DNA from 3 places in the Marinomonas sp. ATLA20 genome. Region 3 is predicted to be linked to each of the others. Evidence: predicted binding sites of a transcription regulator. Region 3 holds the regulator's gene; each other region holds the start of a gene.

Region 1 (6,784 bases), on a different contig from region 3:
AGGCGATAAATATCTAGAAAACCAGTATTTAGAGCTTCAAAACGATTACCCAAAACAAGTCTCTGTGCGGATTGGATACTTTGAAGATTATTCGCATCGCCTCCAAGCTGGCATTGATGCCTTGCTTATTCCATCGCGCTTTGAACCTTGCGGATTAACACAACTCTATGCGCTTAAATACGGAACCCTACCGGTAGTAAGGCAAACAGGAGGCTTAGCCGATACCGTGTTTGAAGAAGGGGAGAAAGCGAACGGGTTTGTTTTCAAAGATGCCAATGCAGCATCTTTGCAAGCGGCAATGGAACGTACAGTTGAGAGCTTCCATGACGCCACTAATTGGCGACAAAAGCAACAAAATGCAATGAGTTATGACTACAGCTGGGAAGCGGTAACCGATCAGTGGATTCAGCTCTATGAGTCCTTGATAATAAGCTCGTGAGTCTACTCTCTCTGAAATAATCAGCTACGGTAACAGCCTAACAGTCACCTATAGCATGGCAGGTTATACTAAGTAATGGGGTTCAATACGATCCATTTTATATGTAGCCGTAGGCTGGTTGACGACTATTCTGATCAATCAAGCTATACCTGAGACCGTGCATGAGGCATCTCAACTGGCCATGCCCTTTCCGGGGGTAATACTGGTAGCCATCTCCTGGCAGACATGATGGCCGAGCGAAACGTCCATATTGAACCTGCCCATCATCTAACTGAATCGATATTTCATGTTGTCGAGTGAATGTCGCGCATAAGTTCGGTTACCCAATCCACAAGCACACGTCTGGCGATAGAAAACGTTGATGCAGATAGAGTAAGGTTACTACCACGGACGCAGACTACTAGTCAGTCAGAACTTCTGATCAGCATACAGATGATCTGATACTACTTTTCAGCAAGCTGTGCCAGCCCGAATCTATCAAGGCACATTTTTATTGAGAAGCCTGTCTCATTGGCGGGCGCTGACAAAGTACATTTCAGCCGCTTACTTGGCGCGACCTGAAAATAATGGACGACTCGGTGATGAGATAAGTCTTCTGAAGTCTGTGGGATACCCTTTTCTTCAAGATATGCGTCATATTAACACCAATGACATCAACCTTATAGCTATCTGACAATGCTTTTAGGGGACATGTTCAGCCCAGACGGCAGCGCCAAGTACCATACAGATTCATATTTACTGCCGTGATTACCATTACGCAAGCTCAAGAAAATCGGCGATCAAGTCGCTCCAGACGGGTCTTGGTCTTGTATTGATGCAGAAGATTTTCTATGAAATGTGGAATGGGGTGTAGTTAGTTAAGCATATGATGGGATAATTGATTAAGTGATCAAGCCTTCCAGTATTAAAGCAACTTACCCAATGTTAGCGTGCCAAAGTTATGAAGCGCTTTATTGTACAACCACTAAGGTAGGCCCGGCTAACCGGATAGACAATGATGGTTCGTTGATAGAAACTGAGGCAATTTTTTCTGCAGGATTTCCTGAAGTTAGGTGTACAGGAGCACTAAATCATTAGTTCATAAAGCACTTTTGCAAACAGCTTTTGTATCTACATATTGTGCGTGTATGTAAACCTGACTTGAAAGCAGATACGCGTCAATTCAGGAGCACTGGATAATAGCTCTGTTTTGTTTCGGATATAACTTTGGCATTCCTTTTTATGAAACCCTTTCGTTGTATCGATAAGTCGATCAATTACCCATCAAATCCGCTTTAATGATGTAGAGACGATTAGAGTCAACCATGTTTTTATCAAGGTGCTTTTGCTCCAATTTGCCTTTCGTCGACCAAGTAGCAAAATCATCATCATTCAACACTCCAAGATGATTGTTATCAATTACCCACAAGCCTTCCATTTTATCATGTGGATAAGAAACCGCTTTCACCATATCAACAACCAAGGTTTTGCTAACGGGTTTAATTCCTTTGTCTGCCAACGCTTGCCAGCCATTTTTAATTGCGAACTGCTCTAGTGTTAAGCCGTCAATCATCAAACCATGGCTTGCATCACGCTTAACGGACTTAGACAAAGCGATAGAAGACAGAGGAGTGGCTGTTGTTAGATCAATACGATAAACATGCTTTTGTGCATTCGGCTTAGCTTTAGAGTCACCATCGGGGCCGCCTAATAAGAAAGCACCGTCTCGCTCGATCACCAAAAACTTATTCGCTGTTAAAGCAGAAATTTCAGAGTTCGAGTTTTCATTTTTTTCTTGGCGATACAAATACTGTTCAGTTTTGCCAGTGGTTAAATTCAACGTCACAATACGCGTTAAATTACTTTTTTGAGCTGCTTTATTTGGGTTCTGCAAAGTCGACTGCATGATGCCCACTAAGGTCGTTTCGTCTGGCGTAATGGCTAGCCCCTCCATGCCTCGGTTGGCTCGACGGTGTGCAAAGACAGCAGGAAGGTGATAGATATCACGACTGTCGTCTTTAAAAGCATTAATACGACCTATCTCGACACCATTACTATCAAAATGAACAATGTGTGGCCCATATTCATCACTCACCCAAAACGTACCGTCTTTAAGTGCAACTAAACCTTCGCCATCCAAACCGTAATCATCAAGCTTAATAGGGTTAGTGGTCTTATCGTAAGGCTTATTGTCATTTACTAAAACAGGCTGACCATTTGAATGATAAGGCGTCTCACCTGTGCCACCTAATGCAGACGTATTTGGCAAACCAGAAATCAAACTGCCTTCTGGTCGCTTCAGCAAAATGCTTTTTATCATAGAAACAGTGCCATCTTCGGCTACTTCAAACAAACCAATACGAGGTGTGTAAGAGGCCACAGGAAAGCTTTTACCTTTTCCATAATCGCCACTATAGTTAGCATTTGGACCACGATCAGTTAATGCATAAAACTGATTCGCTTGATTTGGATTTGCCGTCATTGCCGAGCCAAAACCACCATTGCGAATTTCAAATGACTGATTCGTCTTACCATCAATCAAATCATCACGTAATACAGAGTAAGGCAACTCACTGCCTCGCTTTGGGACATTATCAACAAAACTTAATGCTGAAGTCGCTGTAGAGTGATTTGCACAACCAAATAAAACCCCAACAGAAATCAAACTCGCTAACCAAATCTTACTTATCATTTCTTCGCCCTTTTTGTAAAATCGCACATCAGTGCATCTTATAATTCTCAATTAAGGGTAAAGACTTGCCATGACGATTTAATGACGCCTAAATAAAAGCCCCTTATAAGCGACCAAAATAAGCACACTTAATAAAAGTCATAATTTTTCATTTTACGGTTGAAGTTTGCACAGAGGTCAATACAATAAATTCACGCCATATATAAATGATATAAAAACCATAAAAAGTATGAATATTAATAAAATAGACCTTAATCTGCTTATTTATCTCGACGTTTTGCTACGAGAATGCAACGTCACGCGTTCTGCTAATCAACTAAACATTACTCAGCCTGCGATGAGCAATGGCTTAAAGCGGCTTAGAGACTTGTTGAGCGACCCCCTTCTCGTTCGTACTAGTGAAGGTATGAAACCAACGGAAAAAGCCTTACGTCTGCAGCCGATCGTACGTAAAGTTCTATTAGAGCTAGAAGAGGCCCTGCAGCCAGAAGCAGACTTCAACGAAAGTATTAGTACGCGTGTATTTCGTATTATGGCAAGTGATTATGCCGCCTCAACGGTTATTCCACGATTACTCAACCGTCTGCGGGAATTTGCACCAGGCATTACACTCGACATAATGACACCGAGCGATGTTACTTTTCATGATGTTGAAGCTGGCAAAATAGATATGGCGATTAACCGCTTCGAAGAGCTGCCTCAGTCATTCCATCAAAAAAGCGTCTGGTTCGATACTTTTGTCTGCATGATGAGTTCAAAAAACCCGATCAAAGATCATTTTGATATTGATGCTTACTTGCAAGCCCAACATATTTGGGTCAGTAAAACAGGCTTCGGAGTCGGCGTTGGAATGGATCCAAACGATGTACAGAAATTAGGCTGGGTTGATGAAGCATTACAAGCCATTGATCACAAAAGAAGTATTCGTGTATTCACAAGAAGCTACCATACAGCGATGCACTTGGCGCTTGAGCAAGACCTTATCGCCACCCTTCCTAAAAAAGTTGCCATGGTGAATAGAAAAAATCCCGACCTAGTGATTTTAGAACCACCTTTCGATATTCCACAAATCGAACTAAAAATGATCTGGAGCCCACTTCTTCATCACGATGCCAGTCATATATGGTTTAGAAGACAAGTCATTGCTGTCGCGAACGAGCTAAAGGCACAAGCTAAATAATAAGAGCCATAAGAAGACAAATCCTATGTTCAATGTTTCTCATGTTCACCACGTCGCTATTATTTGCTCTGACTATTCAGTTTCAAAACGCTTTTATCATGAAATTCTAGGATTTCAGATTATCAAAGAAACCTACCGCGAAGCACGACAGTCTTATAAATTAGACCTTGCTATTAATGAGCATCAACAGATTGAGCTTTTCTCATTTCCATCACCACCAGCACGCCCTTCTTACCCTGAAGCACAAGGTTTGAGGCATCTAGCCTTTGCGGTGGAAAATATAGAAAGCTGTATTGAACACCTAAACCAACACGGTGTAATCACAGAAGACATCAGATTAGATGAGCTAACCGGTAAGCGCTTTGCCTTTTTTGCAGATCCAGACGACTTACCTCTTGAGCTTAACGAACTATAAAGCCAAATCCTATACACCATAATTTAAGTACAGGAATTTAAATCAAAAAAAACACCCACTATTTTTCAATAGTGGGTGTTTTTCTTGCTATAAAACAAACGTCTTATAGAGACTTAGAATTTTCAGCAAGGTAAGACGCAACACCTTCAGGTGAAGTGTTCATGCCTTTGTCGCCTTTGTTCCAGCCTGCTGGACAAACTTGACCATTTTCTTCGAAGAACTGAAGCGCATCAACAACACGAACCAATTCATCCATGTTACGGCCGATAGGCTCATCGTTTACTACTTGTGAACGAACGATACCTTTTTGGTCAATAACAAAAGACGCTCGCATCGCAACACCAGCTGGGTAGTAAGAATCACCACCTTCAGACTCAATGCCATATGCTTTAGCAATTGCGTGGTCCATATCTGCTGCTAGCGTGTATTCAACTGCTCCGATACCGCCTTGATCAACAGGCGTGTTACGCCACGCATTGTGTGTAAAGTGAGAATCGATTGATACACCAATAACTTCCACGCCCATTTCACGGAATTTATCCATGCGGTGAGACATAGCAATAATTTCTGAAGGGCATACGAATGTGAAATCTAGAGGATAGAAGAACACGATTGCGTATTTGCCCTTAATTGTTTCAGCAAGGTTGAAAGAATCAACGATTTGGCCATCAGCCAATACGGCTGGAACTGTAAAATCTGGGGCTTTTTTACCAACTAAAATAGACATCTTTAACGTCTCCTTTTATTGCTTAATGTTTATAGGCTAATGTTTAACTCAATAATGCCACTTACTACTGTAAGCAACACAAAAAACTTACTCTTCTGAAGAGGAACCAACTGCTTCGTTGATCAAGGTCTGTAGTTCACCGTTTGCAGCCATTTCAACGATAATATCGCAACCACCAACTAGCTCACCTTTTACCCAAAGCTGCGGAAATGTTGGCCAGTTAGCAAACTTTGGCAACTCAGCACGGATATCAGGATTATCTAGTATATTTACAAACGCAAAGCGCTCGCCACAGGACATTAGCGCTTGTACTGCCTGAGATGAAAACCCGCACTGCGGAGCGCGAGGGTTGCCTTTCATATATAGCAAAATATCATTACTGCTAATCTGCTCTTTAATTGTTTCGATTGTATTACTCATACTAAAAACCTCGCTCTGCGACTGTCAATTTGCAAGGACAAATCAATTATTAATGCCCTTACTAAATTCAAGTCTATTAAAATCATTAAACTTGCATCAGTTTATTGGGTCTCGTGGTGTATTTACAACCCCAAAAAGAAGCTTTCCTTTCGACTTTCTATTGTTATTTAGCCTTTACTCGTCTACCTGAGTGTATTAAATTGGTCGATTCCCTTTTTTCAAGACATACAAGGAGTCCTAGCGTGTCGCCTAGACATTTTCTTACTCTGAAGGATCTATCTTCTGACGAGTTAAAACAGTTACTTCTACGAGCTTCTGAGCTTAAGAAAATCCATCACGAAGGCACTCTATTTCAACCGCTGAAAAATCGAGTTTTAGCGATGATATTTGAAAAGTCATCGACGCGAACTCGGGTTTCATTTGAAGCTGGGATGGCTCAATTTGGCGGCCACGCATTGTTTCTTTCATCTCGTGATACTCAATTAGGACGCGGTGAACCTGTTGAAGACAGTGCTCGTGTTATTTCTAGCATGGTCGATGCGGTAATGATTAGAACCTTTGATCACGAAACCGTCGAAACCTTTGCTAAATACTCGTCCGTTCCAGTTATCAATGCGTTAACAGACGATTATCACCCATGCCAACTGCTGGCTGATATGCAAACCTATCAGGAACATCGCGGTTCTATCGAAGGTAAAAAGGTTGTTTGGGTTGGCGATGGTAACAACATGTGCAACTCTTATATAAACGCAGCTGCTATGCTCGACTTCCATCTAGTCATTGCTTGTCCTGTAGGCTATGAACCCAACGCTGACCTGGTTGCAGAACATGCCGATAGAGTCTCAGTACTTCATGACGCTCATGAAGCTGCCAAAGGCGCTGATCTTATTGTTACTGACGTGTTTGCCTCAATGGGCCAAGAAGACGAGCAA
Region 2 (6,784 bases), on a different contig from region 3:
GCTTTTGGGGGGTATAAAAAATCGGGTGTTGGTCGTGAAACTCATAAGATTGCTTTAGAGCATTATCAACAAACGAAAAACATGTTGGTTAGCTATGATGTAAACCCATTAGGTTTCTTCTGATCAAGACCAACGATTAGATTGTGGGTTATGAATGTAACCCTTAGAAAAAAAGAAGAGCCAAAAGACAGCAGTCTTTTGGCTCTTTTTTTACTTCTGAATTTTAGATTAAATTAATGTTTGTGCTTTTTGATTTCACCTGATTTAAGGCGAGACATATAAGAGTTTAGCTCTTTCTTAACAATTGGCATTAAGCAATATAAGCCAATGATATTGGCAACGGCCATGGCGAAAATTGCGGCATCAGAGAAGTCGATAACCGGTCCTAAACTTGCGGCAGCACCAATAATGACAAAGACACAGAAGATGATTTTAAATGTTAATTCGGCTTTTTTTCCTTCACCAAATAAATAGGTCCAAGCTTTTAGTCCGTAGTAAGACCAACTAATCATGGTTGAGAAAGCAAACAGAATCACCGCAATCGCCAGTATAGTAGGGAACCAACTAAAGGCAGAGCCAAAGGCCGCAGACGTTAACGCAACACCAGACGAGCCATCTGCCGTCATGATGGTTCCGCTTTCGTTCAGGATGTACATACCTGTATCAGGGTTAACCATTAACTGCCCAGTAATGATGATGACAAGCGCGGTCATTGTGCAAATCACAACGGTATCAATGAAAGGCTCTAATAAAGAAACAAAGCCTTCTGTGATTGGTTCATTAGTTTGTACTGCTGAGTGAGCAATAGCTGCAGAACCAACGCCCGCTTCATTCGAAAACGCGGCTCGTTTGAAGCCCTGAATCAAGGCACCGACCAAACCACCGGCAACGCCTAATCCGGTAAAAGCGCCTTGGAAGATCTGCCCAAATGCCCAGCCAATTTTGTCTGCGTTGACGAGTAAGATCACAATCGCGGCACCAACGTATAAAATGCCCATGATAGGAACGATTTTATCCGTCACACGAGCGATCGATTTTATGCCACCAACAATAACCACAAAAACCAGTGCAGCAAAAATGATACCGGTAATCCAACCAGGGTAGTCACCAACTACTTGAGTCAACTGGGCATGGGCTTGGTTCGCTTGGAACATATTACCGCCGCCTAAAGAGCCCAAAATACAGAAAATAGCAAAAATTGCCGCAAGCAGTTTGCCACCGGGAATGTTGCGTTCTTTGAAGCCTTTGGATATGTAATACATCGGGCCGCCAGACACGCTTCCATCTTTGTATTCGTTACGGTATTTTACCCCCAAGGTACATTCTGTGAACTTTGACGCCATACCCATAAGGCCTGCGACAATCATCCAGAATGTTGCACCGGGTCCACCAATAGAGACAGCCACTGCAACCCCAGCAATATTACCAAGTCCAACAGTGCCGGAAAGGGCGGTTGCCAATGCTTGGAAATGGCTGACTTCACCCGCGTCGTTTGGATCGGAATAATCGCCTTTTACCAAAGCGATAGAGTGACCAATACTGCGGAACTGAACAAAACCAAAGTACAGAGTGAAAATAGTTGCCCCTGTTACTAGCCAGAGAACTATCCAAGGAAAGCTGGTACCTGGAAGTGGTGCAAAAATCAAATTTACAAACCAACCTGTAGCGTTACCAAACGCTTCATTAACAACAGCGTCAATGCTTTCTGCTGCCTTTAATGAAGAGCTTAACCCGAATAGAATCAGGGCATTTAACACACTAAATAAATAGGTAAATTGTTTCATAGTATACTTTCCCTTAGCTGACGACGGTGACTGGGACATTCGCACTCATAACCAAGTTGGCCGTTACACTGCCGAATACTCTTGCGCTTAAGCCTTGTTCTGTAGATCTGGCTACCACAATTTGTTCGGCATTATTTTCGACTGCGATGTTGTTGAGTATGGTGGCGGCTTTGCCAAATTTGACTGCACCAGAGGCTTTGATACCAGCTTCTTTTAAGGCATTGATAGCTGGATCTATTACACGTTCTTGGGCGTTTTGGGTTTCAATTTGCTTTTGTTTTTTACGAAGGGAGTTTTCTTCTGGGGTTTGGAAAGTGTACGGAGACCATTCAACGACACATATTAGTTGTAGTTCGCATTCACTCCCTATAAGTGTCGCAAGCCGCTTTGCGTAGGATAAGGCTCGATTACCGGCTTCACTTCCATCAACACCTACAATGATTGTTGCTGACATAGACAAGTCCTCTTTTGGGTTGGTTAGTTATTAATGGTAGGCGGTTTTCAGGGTTAAGCAATTTTTATACAGGTCGACTTTGTCAGCTTAGGCCTTGAAAGCAGAATGTTGATTTGACCATCTAGGTTTGACTGATTTGTCTTGAAGCGCCAAAAAATTGCCTTTTTCCTGATGTCTGCTTTATCCAGTAAAAAAACGTCTGTTTCCAATTGGAAACTTTGTCTTATAAGTGATAATTTCGCTCATTGATAACTTCGTGTTTGGTATTTTTTTATTGTCGTGTAGAAAGCGCTTCACGGCAGAGGGTAAAGGCTATGGCAATCAGTTTATTTGACCTTTTTAAAGTGGGGATTGGTCCTTCAAGTTCTCATACAGTTGGTCCTATGGTGGCGGCAAATCAATTCGCTCACCAGTTACAAGATCGAGAGCTACTATCAAAAGTCGGTCGTTTAAAAATTGATTTGTATGGTTCGCTTGGTGCCACCGGAAAAGGTCATGGAACGGGTACGGCTGTTCTAATGGGGCTTGAGGGGGAATTGCCGGATGTTATTGATCCTAGTCGTGTTAATGAACGGGTTGATCAAATAACGTCTTCCTCGTTGCTGAATTTATTGTCAAAACAGCCTATTACTATCGACGTTGCAACAGATCTGATTTATCACCGTGTCGATCGTTTAGACTTTCATGCTAATGGCATGACACTGGTTGCTTTTGGCGCTGATGGTGATGTGATTCATCAATCGACCTTTTATTCCGTTGGTGGTGGCTTTATTGTTCAGGAAGATGAGCACGGCAATGTGGCCTTGGTTGAAGATGCGACTGAACTTCCTCATGTTTTCCATAGTGCAGAAGATTTGATTCGACTTTGCCAAGAGCAAGGCAAAAGTATTGCCCAGATTATGATGGAAAATGAGACTCATTGGCGAACTGAAGAAGAAGTTAGGCAAGGGATTTTGTCTATTTGGTCTGTCATGAGAAACTGCGTTCAGCAAGGTATTCGGAACGAAGGTATTTTACCCGGTGGCTTAAAAGTTAAACGAAGAGCCGCTAGTTTACACAGAGACCTAACCAGTAAAACGCGCATGGACATGATCACGCCGTCTCTTGGTGCTATGGACTGGGTCAATCTATATGCTTTAGCGGTCAATGAAGAAAATGCGGGAGGAGGGCGTGTTGTGACAGCGCCAACCAATGGAGCCGCTGGCATCATCCCTGCGGTATTACATTATTACTGGGAGTTTTGCCCTCGTTCCAGTGAAGAAGGGATAATTACCTTTTTCCTAACGGCGGCCGCTATTGGGTTCTTGTTTAAAGAGAATGCCTCTATTTCTGGAGCAGAAGTGGGTTGCCAAGGTGAAGTTGGCTCGGCATGTGCCATGGCCGCAGCAGGATTGGCCGCTGCAACAGGTGGCACACCAGAGCAAATAGAAAATGCTGCCGAAATCGGTATGGAGCATAATTTGGGTCTTACTTGTGACCCGATTGGTGGTTTAGTGCAGGTGCCTTGTATTGAGCGAAATGCTATGGCATCCATGAAAGCCATTAACTCTGCGAGTATGGCGCTTCGAGGCGATGGAACACATTATGTGTCTCTTGATAAAGTGATTCGTACTATGCGAGACACAGGCAGAGATATGAATGATAAATACAAAGAAACCTCGCGAGGTGGTTTAGCGGTCAATGTGATTGAGTGTTAGATATGTCGCTATATTACACCTGTAATAAAATAGTCATATTTCTGTAGTATATTTATCATTAAGTGCCTTAGCGGGCACTTTTTTTTGTCCTTTTTCGAGTCGTGATGATCAATAGACTTAGGGGTTTTTATCTAAAGACTCCCAGTGTAGAATGACGCCGAATTTACATTTTACAGAAATGTGACGGGATGAATTGAGAGCCAAATTTATTTTGGATGCTAGGATAAGCATGTCGTTGATGGTTGCAGTTTAGTCTGAACGGTCAACGGTTTGGCATAGATTAATTATAGAAAGAAGAGCCCGTATGGATCTTACAAATAACCCGAAAGAAGAATCCACTTTACTGAGTGGTCATGAATTTGTTCGTGTATTGATTGCCTTAGCCTTTGTTTTGGCATCTGGTTTTTATGCTTCATCTAATGGCGTTGGGGTTTCTAATTTATCTATTTTAGCCATCGCTGCTGCAATTGGTGCCTACATGGCTGTCAATATCGGTGCTAACGATGTAGCTAATAACGTTGGGCCTGCTGTTGGCTCAAAAGCCTTGTCGATGACTGGGGCGATTTTGATAGCGGCGATTTTTGAAGCTGCAGGTGCTTTGATTGCTGGTGGTAACGTTGTTGGTACGATCAAGAATGGCATCATCAATCCTAACTCAATTGGCGATGCTGAAACCTTCATTTGGGTTATGATGGCGGCCTTGTTAGCGGGCGCAATTTGGCTAAACTTAGCGACTTACCTTGGTGCTCCTGTATCGACGACGCACTCCATTGTTGGTGGTGTACTGGGCGCAGGTATTGCTGCTGGCGGTTGGGATATCGCAAATTGGGATAAATTAATTGCGATTGTTGCTAGCTGGGTAATATCCCCTGTAATGGGCGGCGTGATTGCGGCGTTATTCTTAATGTACATTAAGCGTGCCATTACTTATAAAAGCGACATGATTGACTCCGCGAAGAAGGTTGTGCCTTTATTGGTTGGATTGATGGTTTGGGCGTTTTCTACTTACCTTATTCTAAAGGGGCTTAAGCGCCTTTGGAAACTAGACTTTATTACGGCTGCGATGATCGCTTTTGCCATTGCGCTAACTGTTTATTTCCTTGTTCGCCCTATGGTTGACAAAGCTGCATCCGCATTGAAGAACGACAAAGATGCAGTGAATAGCTTATTTACGCTGCCTCTTATAGTGTCTGCGGCCTTGCTAAGTTTTGCTCATGGTGCAAACGATGTTGCCAATGCGATTGGGCCTCTTGCTGCAATTAATGATGCACTAATGACGGGTGCTGTTTCTAGTAAAGCATCTATTCCTATTTGGATCATGATGGTAGGCGGGATTGGTATTGCTGTTGGTCTTGCTCTATTTGGTCCAAAGCTGATCAAAACAGTGGGCTCAGAGATAACAGAGCTTGATAAAACTCGTGCTTTTTGTGTGGCGATGGCGGCGGCGATTACCGTTATTATTGCCTCTCAGTTAGGGTTGCCAGTGAGCTCAACTCATATTGCCGTAGGCGGTATCTTTGGTGTAGGTTTCTTACGTGAATATTTGAAACAATCTTATGAGAAAAAGCTGGCTTCTATTATTTCTCACTCTGAATCTGCAGGTCATGACGGTGAACAAACACAAGAGTTTGTAAAGCGTTTTAAGCTAGCAGATGTAGAAGAAAAACGTGCGATATTGAAAGAATTGAAGGCGGCACAGGCAGCATCTCCTATCTCATCTGCAGAGCGTAAGAGCTTGAAGAAAGCAACTAAGAAAGAGTTAGTGAAGCGCTCTGCGTTATTGCGTATTGCTGCCGCGTGGGTCATTACAGTACCAGCATCTGCTTTGCTTTCAGCTGTGATCTTTTACATGCTCCTTGGCTTTTCAGTTTCTCGATAAGATATTTAAAGATAAAACAAAAAAGATCAGGTTTACTGGTCTTTTTTTGTTTCCAGCGTATATTCTGTGTTATATAAAAGTAAGTTGCTTGTTTTGCTTTTTAATTAAAGTCATTGTTTAGGTAACGATTTAGAAATGAAATCAGTTGTGTTGATCTTAGTTAGCGTTACCATATGTACTTTGTTGTGCTTTCTTCCTGTATTTTTAAAATGGAAAAAAAAACAAAGAGAGTTACGAGAAAAGCTACTTTCTCGCTTATCGAGTAGAAGTGATCATTTATTCCATTCCTTGCAAATTATTTCTGATCGCTATTTAGCTCGAGACACTAAAATTTTCATTGTAGAGTATTTGCTATCTGTTATTACTCAGCTTACAAGGGCTAATTGCAAGTCACAGTTTGTTTCAAAACAAGCTGATTTAGTTAAAATTCTAACGGAGTTAAGGTTAGGACAACAAATTAAAGTAAAAGATAGAGTGTCTAGTCAAGAGCAACTAGATCAAATTCAAAATGCACTGAAATTTATGCTCAGAGAGATGAGGAATATGAGCGAAAATTATGGTTTGAGTCGCGTTACCATAAGGCATCATATCTTATCAATTCGTTATGCGCATGCTTTGGCCTATCGTGACCTTTTAGTGAGACAGGCTAGACAGGACTTAGATTGCGATAAAAAAAACAGAGCGCTTGAAAAGTATCGTATAGCATTATCTGTGATTGAAAAAAATAGTTCTGTGAGTAGCTCGAAACGAGAAATAGTACGTCTACAAAAAATGATACAGGAAGTTGAAAGCGTTTTATTTTCAAAGAATAGTAAACAAGAACCCACGTTGAAGTGAGTTGGTTTGTGTAATATCTTTTGAAAGTCGCTAGGCGTTTTGTCTATAAATATTACTAAGGTAAATTACGTATCATATGACAGCAGTTACTATTACAGTGCTTTTGCTTGTTATTGGTGGATTTATTGCCTTC
Region 3 (6,784 bases):
GCAGCAATTTGACTACCGATGGTCGCCCATACACCAAATTAGTAAGGTAAAAGTACCGAAAAATTTATGGCCTTGGCTCGTCACTCAAGACTCTTTAACAGCAAAGCTTAGACGCCTAGGAACATTGACGGTTGATGTGCTTGAAGACTCTTGGGGGATCCCAACAGCAAGAGAACGAAAACGCTTAGCGTTGCGACCAAGAGAAGCGGCACGCATTCGTACTGTCTTGCTTAACGTCGATGGAAGAGCCGTTATTTATGCTCGCTCAATCATTCCGGCGAGGTCATTGAAAGGCCATTGGCGACATGTAAAGCATTTAAAAGACAAGCCATTAGGTGGCTATCTGTTTCAACATAAGGCCCTGTCTCGAAGTTGCATTGAGGTCACTCAGTTACCAAAACGCATGTTTCCAAACCAACCTAATGCTTTGTGGGCGAGACGCTCTGTGTTTCATCAGTTTGGCCCTGGAATATTGGTCAATGAAGCTTTCTTTGATGAGATCAACCAACTAAAACCGCCGTTTGGATTGTTATGAACAAACTTAAAGACTACGCAGAACTCACTCGATTCAACCGCCCTATCGGTTCATTCTTACTGATGTGGCCAACATTATGGGCGCTATGGCTGGCAGCCGATGGTATGCCTCAATGGCATTTGATCGTTATCTTTATCTTAGGCGTTTTCAGCATGCGATCTGCGGGTTGCGTGATTAATGACTACGCGGATCGAAAGGTCGATGGTCATGTTGATCGTACTAAAAACCGCCCGCTACCGTCGGGCCGAGTATCTAAAAAAGAAGCACTTGTTCTGTTTTGTGCTTTGTCGATTTTAAGCTTTGTTTTAGTACTTTTTACCGATCTGCAAACGATTTTACTGTCGTTCGTAGGCTTAGGCTTGGCTGCTCTGTATCCGTTTATGAAACGCTATACCCATCTACCCCAGTTGTTTCTTGGCTTGGCTTTTTCGTGGGCAATTCCCATGGCCTACAGTGCACAGGGAGGAGATTTAACCGATCCTGAGCTATGGATGCTGTTTGTCGCCAATTGCTTTTGGACCATTGCCTATGATACCTATTATGCAATGACAGACCGTCCAGATGACCTCAAAATAGGCATCAAATCCACCGCCATCTTATTTGGCAGATATGATTTATTCGTCATTGTTTGCCTACAAGGTCTAACCTTGTCTTTATTGACCTGGATTGGTCTACTAGCCGGATTACATTGGCTATACTTTGTATCACTCGTGGTGTGTATTGGACTCTTTTATCAGCAATTTAATCAAGCTAAAGAGCGTGATCGACAAGCTTGCTTTCGCTCATTTTTAGACAATAACCGCGTTGGTTACTGTGTTTTCATCGGTCTGGTCGCAAGCTATTTTATGTAATATGTGGCAAAGTTGTGACAATGTAACCGAATTGTCACATTAGATCGCTTTAATGAAACCGTTCCTGAGATGAGGATGAATCCTGTGACCGGTAAAAAAGTATTAATTATTGACGACGAATCTTCCATACGCGAAATGATCGCCATTGCACTTGAAATGGCGGGCTACGAGTATTTGGAAGCAGAAAACATTCAGCAAGCCCATGAAATCATTGTGGACCATCGTCCGGATTTGATTCTTGCCGATTGGATGATGCCTGGCGGTAGCGGCATTGAGCTGACTCGCAGATTGAAAAAAGACCCCACAACGGCAGAAATTCCAGTCATTATGCTGACTGCGAAAAGTGAAGAAGACAACAAAATCCAAGGTCTAGAAGTCGGCGCTGACGATTACATCACCAAGCCATTTTCACCTCGTGAGTTAGTTGCTCGACTCAAAGCCGTATTACGACGCGCGACCCCTCAAGGCGTAGATGAACCAATTGAAATCGAAGGTCTAACCCTTGACCCAATCAGTCAGCGGGTTACCATTGGTACTCGCCCCTTAGACATGGGGCCTACAGAATACCGTCTACTAAAATTCCTCATGACACACCAAGAGCGTGCCTATTCAAGAGCGCAATTGTTGGATCAAGTATGGGGAGGAAATGTCTACGTTGAAGAACGTACCGTTGATGTTCATATACGTCGTTTACGCAAAGCCATTGGTAGTACTCATGATTTCTTGATACAAACAGTACGAGGAACAGGCTACCGCTTCTCAGCAAAAAGGTCCGTATGAAAACAGTTTGGCGAAACACTATTATTACTTGGCTCGCAGGATTCGCGGCTTGTATTGTAATAGGCCTAATAATAGGTCAGTTGTTGGGTGTTTTGCTGCTGTACGTTTTAGGGTCTTTGTACTGGCAGCTTTATCAGCTCTACCAATTCCATAATTGGCTTCGCCATTCTGGTCGTGCTGCACCACCAGAAGCCAGCGGAATTTGGGGAGAAGTATTCGATGCGGTTTATCGATTACATAAGAAACAACGCAAATCCAAACGTCGCATGCGCCAAGCGCTAACCCGAATTGAAAGCTCCACCACCGCCTTAAAAGAAGGCGTTATCATGGCGGATAACCAAGGTAACTTGGAGTGGTGGAATAACTCGGCGGCTCACTTTCTCGGCTTAATGCGTCCTGTCGATCGCGGCCAAATCATCACTAATATTGTCCGTAGCCCAGAGTTTTTCCGTTACTTTAGTCAAAAACGCTTTGGTGAGCCTTTGGTCATCAAGTCACCCGCCAAAGATGGCGTCTATTTAGAAATTCAAACCACATTGTACGATAAAAATGATCACCTGATTTTTGTTCGTGATGTGACGCGCTTACACTTGCTAGAACAGATGCGCAAAGACTTTGTTGCCAACGCTTCCCATGAATTAAAAACGCCGCTTACCGTTATTAAGGGCTACTTAGAAACCCTCGACATGTTCAAGGACAGTCTGCCAAAAAGCATGCAAAAAGGCATTGTTAATATGTCTGAGCAATCTGAGCGGATGGAACAACTCATCGAAGATCTGTTACTGCTTTCTCGCTTGGAGAGTAATGACAAACGCGAAGAGAACCAATGGCATAAAGTTTCAGACTTAGTACAAACCATTACCAATGCAACTACGCCAGTGTTGACGGACAAACACTCTATTAATTTGCAAATTCCCGAAGAAGCTCGCTTGTACGGCTCTTACAAAGAGCTCTATAGTGCTTTTTCCAATCTGATTTTTAACGCCATCAAATACTCACCAGATGGCGGCGAGATTGAGATCAAATGGGAGTCCAGTGAGTTTAATGGTGTGTTCTCTATAAAAGACTCTGGCATTGGCATAGAGCCAAGATACATTCCTCGACTCACAGAACGTTTCTTCCGAGTCGACAAAGGGCGAGGCTCTAAAACCGGCGGTACAGGTCTTGGCCTAGCCATCGTAAAGCATGTGCTATTACATCACGATGCCAAGCTACAAATTCGCAGTCAGCCTGGCTTTGGAAGCACCTTCTCTTGTCATTTCCCAGCAAATCGCACCAGAAATGATACGATTCCAGCGCTACCTATTTCTACAGATAATAATAACCAAGATTCCCCAAGTCATTAAGTACAACCCCCTCCCAGCCTCCCCCTTTACAAGAGGGAGGAGCTAGATCGATTCTCCACCTTTCTCTTCAAGAGAAGGTACTAGATTAAGATTTATTCCCTCCCCTTATCTTCAAGGGGAGGGCTAGGGAGGGGTTGGTAACGAGATTTATAAACTATCAAACAATTGGCTAATAAAAGCCTCTTTCTCGCTGTCTTGATCGATCAGACTCAAGGTAACGGTTAAAAATGTCGAGTTATGTTTTTTCTCTGTCGTCGCAACGGACTGCACATAATAATTTAAGCGATTCGTCACGCCTTTATGCTCCAAATCCAATACCGATTGCCCCAATACTTGCGGCACGACGTCGTCACTCTTAATCAGCATGGTCGCTTCGGTCTTGCTAAACTGGATAACCATGCAACGGAACTGTTTGCTTTCGAAACGCACCATGGTCGGGATTTTGACATCCTTTACTGATACAACGGGCGCGTCGGGGTTGGTAAACTTAGTGGCTTTTACCGGAGCGGATTTGCCCGCTCCCATCAATACGTCTAGCGATGCTGAGCTGACGCCACCAGGAGAGACAGATTCACGAGATTTCTGTGACGTTAGTTTTTTATCAAGACCATGCTTTTTCGCAGCGGATATGACTTTATTGGCTAACTGCTCACTAGAAAACGGCTTGCCCAAATAATCCGTCACGCCAGACTGCACAGCTTCCACCACATGGCTTTTGTCACCACGGCTAGTAATCATCACAAATGGCACATCTTCTTTTTTGTATTTAGGCTGCTCTCGACACCATTTAAGCAGCTCAACACCAGTCATTTCAGGCATTTCCCAGTCACACAACACCATGTCAAACTGAGACTTTGTCAGCATTTGCTGTGCTTTTCGGCCATTTACCGCTTCTTCTATTTCCACTGCTGGAAATTGCTTTTTCAATGAGCGGCGAATCAAATCACGAGTGAAAGAAGCATCATCTACTACCAAAATTTTTAATGACATTACAAAGTTCCATTAGTGCGATCTAACAAGGCAGAAAAATCCCCATGCTCTGATCTAAAAATCGAAATCCACAAAAGTGTGGCTGCCACTACAGCAATTGGCATAACGAATAAGTTAAAGAAAGGAATCGTCAATCCGACCATTACTATCCCGCCAAATGTCCAACATAACAAAGGTTTAGAGCGTAACGCCATTCTCATATCATGGAATTTAACCTTGTTATTATCGAAAGCATAATCCATATATTGAAGGGATAACATCCAAGCTGAAAATAATAATAACAAAACTGGCGCAATCACATTAACCAGAGGAATAAAAGACAATAACAACAGCAAAACAAAACGCGGTAAAAAATACAATATTTTCTGGCACTCTCTCTGTAAACTACGACCGACAATCGCCATAAGAACGCCAGCAGTCAACGTTTCATCAAAGACTTTCCCCGTATCTTTCTCTTCTACTTTTTCCGCCAAAAACGCCATAAAAGGCGCCGCTAAGATATTCACCCCAACAGAAAAACTATAGAACAAAAGCACGCTAATAATGGCCGCAAAAATCAAATAAAACAGCCAATTTAAAAAGGAGACCCATTCGGGTAAATACCCCATGGCAGAATCCATTAATGTCTGAAAATAGCTAAAAGCGACCATGTACAATAAGCCGACCAATACAAAATTCGCTAACAAAGGCGCTAATATAAACAGCCTTAAATCTTTTGAAAAAACTAAAGGGAACGCTTTAAAAAAAGCTCCCGCGGCTTTAAATGGGTGTGTAATCACGATGCCAAATCACTCCTAAAGTTGAGGCTTAGTAGACTTATTCGCATCTTCCTAAGCCCCTTCGATCAAATATTATCTAATAACCACAGAATATCATGACGACTTTCTCGGCTCCACAAAGCCTTTCAAATGAAAGGCTATAAACTGAAGCCGCTTCTCGTTCAAGCGCTTTAGATGCCAAACCAGCCATTTCCATCACTCTTTTATAAAACTTACATTTATCAGACGCATGACCTGATACGCAATTTCGATTGTGACCTTTTGTAAATTGGTGAACTATGAAAGCGTAAGACGAATACACGCCAGTGCAGGTACGCGTCTAAATATAAAAAAATTGCACACAAAAGCTAACTAACAAGGGACATACTCAACATGAAAAAGACATTACTCGCCAGTGCCATAATGGCTACTACTCTTTTCGCCATGCAAGCCCAAGCGGCAGACGTACCAGCAGGCGTAGAACTCGCCGCTAAACAAGAACTTGTTCGTGGTGGTGGTGCAGAACCAGCAACACTTGATCCACAAAAAATGGAAGGCACGCCAGGCTCTATTCGTTCAAAAGACCTGTTTGAAGGTTTGTATAACCAAGATGGCGACGGTAACCAAGTCCCAGGTGTGGCAACAAGCTTCGATGTAAACGCTGACAACACGCAATACACCTTTCACCTCCGCAAAGATGCCAAATGGTCTAATGGCGACCCAGTCACCGCTGAAGACTTTGTTTACGCTTTCACACGTGCGGTTGACCCAGCGCTTGCTTCACCATATGCATGGTTCATGGAAATCCCATCGATTGTCAACGCAACTAAAATTATTGCCGGCGAAGCCGATCCTTCTACACTTGGCGTCAAAGCACTAGACCCTTACACATTCCAAGTAACACTTGAGCGCCCTGTACCTTACTTTGTAAAAATGACCGCTCACCAAACCATGTTCCCAGTACCTAAAAAAGTGGTCGAGAAATGGGGCGACGATTGGACAAAACCAGAGCACATGGTATCTAACGGTGCTTACAAAATGGACGAATGGATCGTCAACGAAAAAATGGTCTTCACTCGTAACAAAAACTATTGGAATGATGCTAAAACCATCATTAACAAGGTTACTTATCTACCAATTGAATCCCCTAACGCTGAGCTGAAGCGCTTCCAAGCGGGCCAAATGGATCTAAGCTATGAGATTCCGAATGACCACTTTAAACAACTAATGCGTGATATCCCGGATGAAGTTGTTGTTACACCAAAATTAGGTACTTATTACTATCAGTACAACATAACAAGAGCACCGTACAACGACGTACGCGTACGTAAAGCCTTGTCTTACGCTATCGACCGCGATGTGATCACAAAATTCGTCACAGGCACGGGGGAACTACCTGCATATTCTTTTACGCCAGAAGTGGTAAATGACTTCTCTCCAGCGACACCTGAGTATGCAACTTGGACACAAAAAGAGCGTAACGAGAAAGCCTTAGAATTGTTAGAAGAAGCGGGCTACAGCAAA

The links. Region 3 encodes PhoB, which activates phosphate uptake and scavenging genes when phosphate is short. Its sites were predicted from a motif close to TGTCATANNNNTGTCANA; they were not measured.
Region 1: the regulator PhoB is predicted to act here: its motif matches at 3,180-3,197, upstream of AC2A4J_RS16675 (esterase-like activity of phytase family protein).
Region 2: the regulator PhoB is predicted to act here: its motif matches at 3,956-3,973, upstream of AC2A4J_RS12765 (inorganic phosphate transporter).

What each region holds. Positions count from the first base shown of each region.
Region 1 covers NZ_JBXUKU010000011.1:95,512-102,295, forward strand. The annotation lists gene glgA (glycogen synthase GlgA) at 1-439, shown strand, start outside; gene AC2A4J_RS16675 (esterase-like activity of phytase family protein) at 1,692-3,110, opposite strand; gene AC2A4J_RS16680 (LysR family transcriptional regulator) at 3,340-4,290, shown strand; gene gloA2 (SMU1112c/YaeR family gloxylase I-like metalloprotein) at 4,316-4,705, shown strand; gene AC2A4J_RS16690 (peroxiredoxin) at 4,809-5,432, opposite strand; gene grxD (Grx4 family monothiol glutaredoxin) at 5,520-5,852, opposite strand; gene argF (ornithine carbamoyltransferase) at 6,095-6,784, shown strand, end outside.
Region 2 covers NZ_JBXUKU010000007.1:817-7,600, reverse strand. The annotation lists gene exaC (acetaldehyde dehydrogenase ExaC) at 1-123, shown strand, start outside; gene AC2A4J_RS12780 (alanine/glycine:cation symporter family protein) at 234-1,784, opposite strand; gene AC2A4J_RS12775 (universal stress protein) at 1,798-2,238, opposite strand; gene AC2A4J_RS12770 (L-serine ammonia-lyase) at 2,553-3,935, shown strand; gene AC2A4J_RS12765 (inorganic phosphate transporter) at 4,240-5,814, shown strand; gene AC2A4J_RS12760 (hypothetical protein) at 5,950-6,651, shown strand; gene AC2A4J_RS12755 (hypothetical protein) at 6,728-6,784, shown strand, end outside.
Region 3 covers NZ_JBXUKU010000001.1:107,524-114,307, forward strand. The annotation lists gene AC2A4J_RS00450 (chorismate--pyruvate lyase family protein) at 1-535, shown strand, start outside; gene ubiA (4-hydroxybenzoate octaprenyltransferase) at 532-1,386, shown strand; gene phoB (phosphate regulon transcriptional regulator PhoB) at 1,471-2,166, shown strand; gene phoR (phosphate regulon sensor histidine kinase PhoR) at 2,163-3,512, shown strand; gene AC2A4J_RS00470 (response regulator) at 3,660-4,502, opposite strand; gene cysZ (sulfate transporter CysZ) at 4,502-5,281, opposite strand; gene AC2A4J_RS00480 (peptide ABC transporter substrate-binding protein) at 5,654-6,784, shown strand, end outside.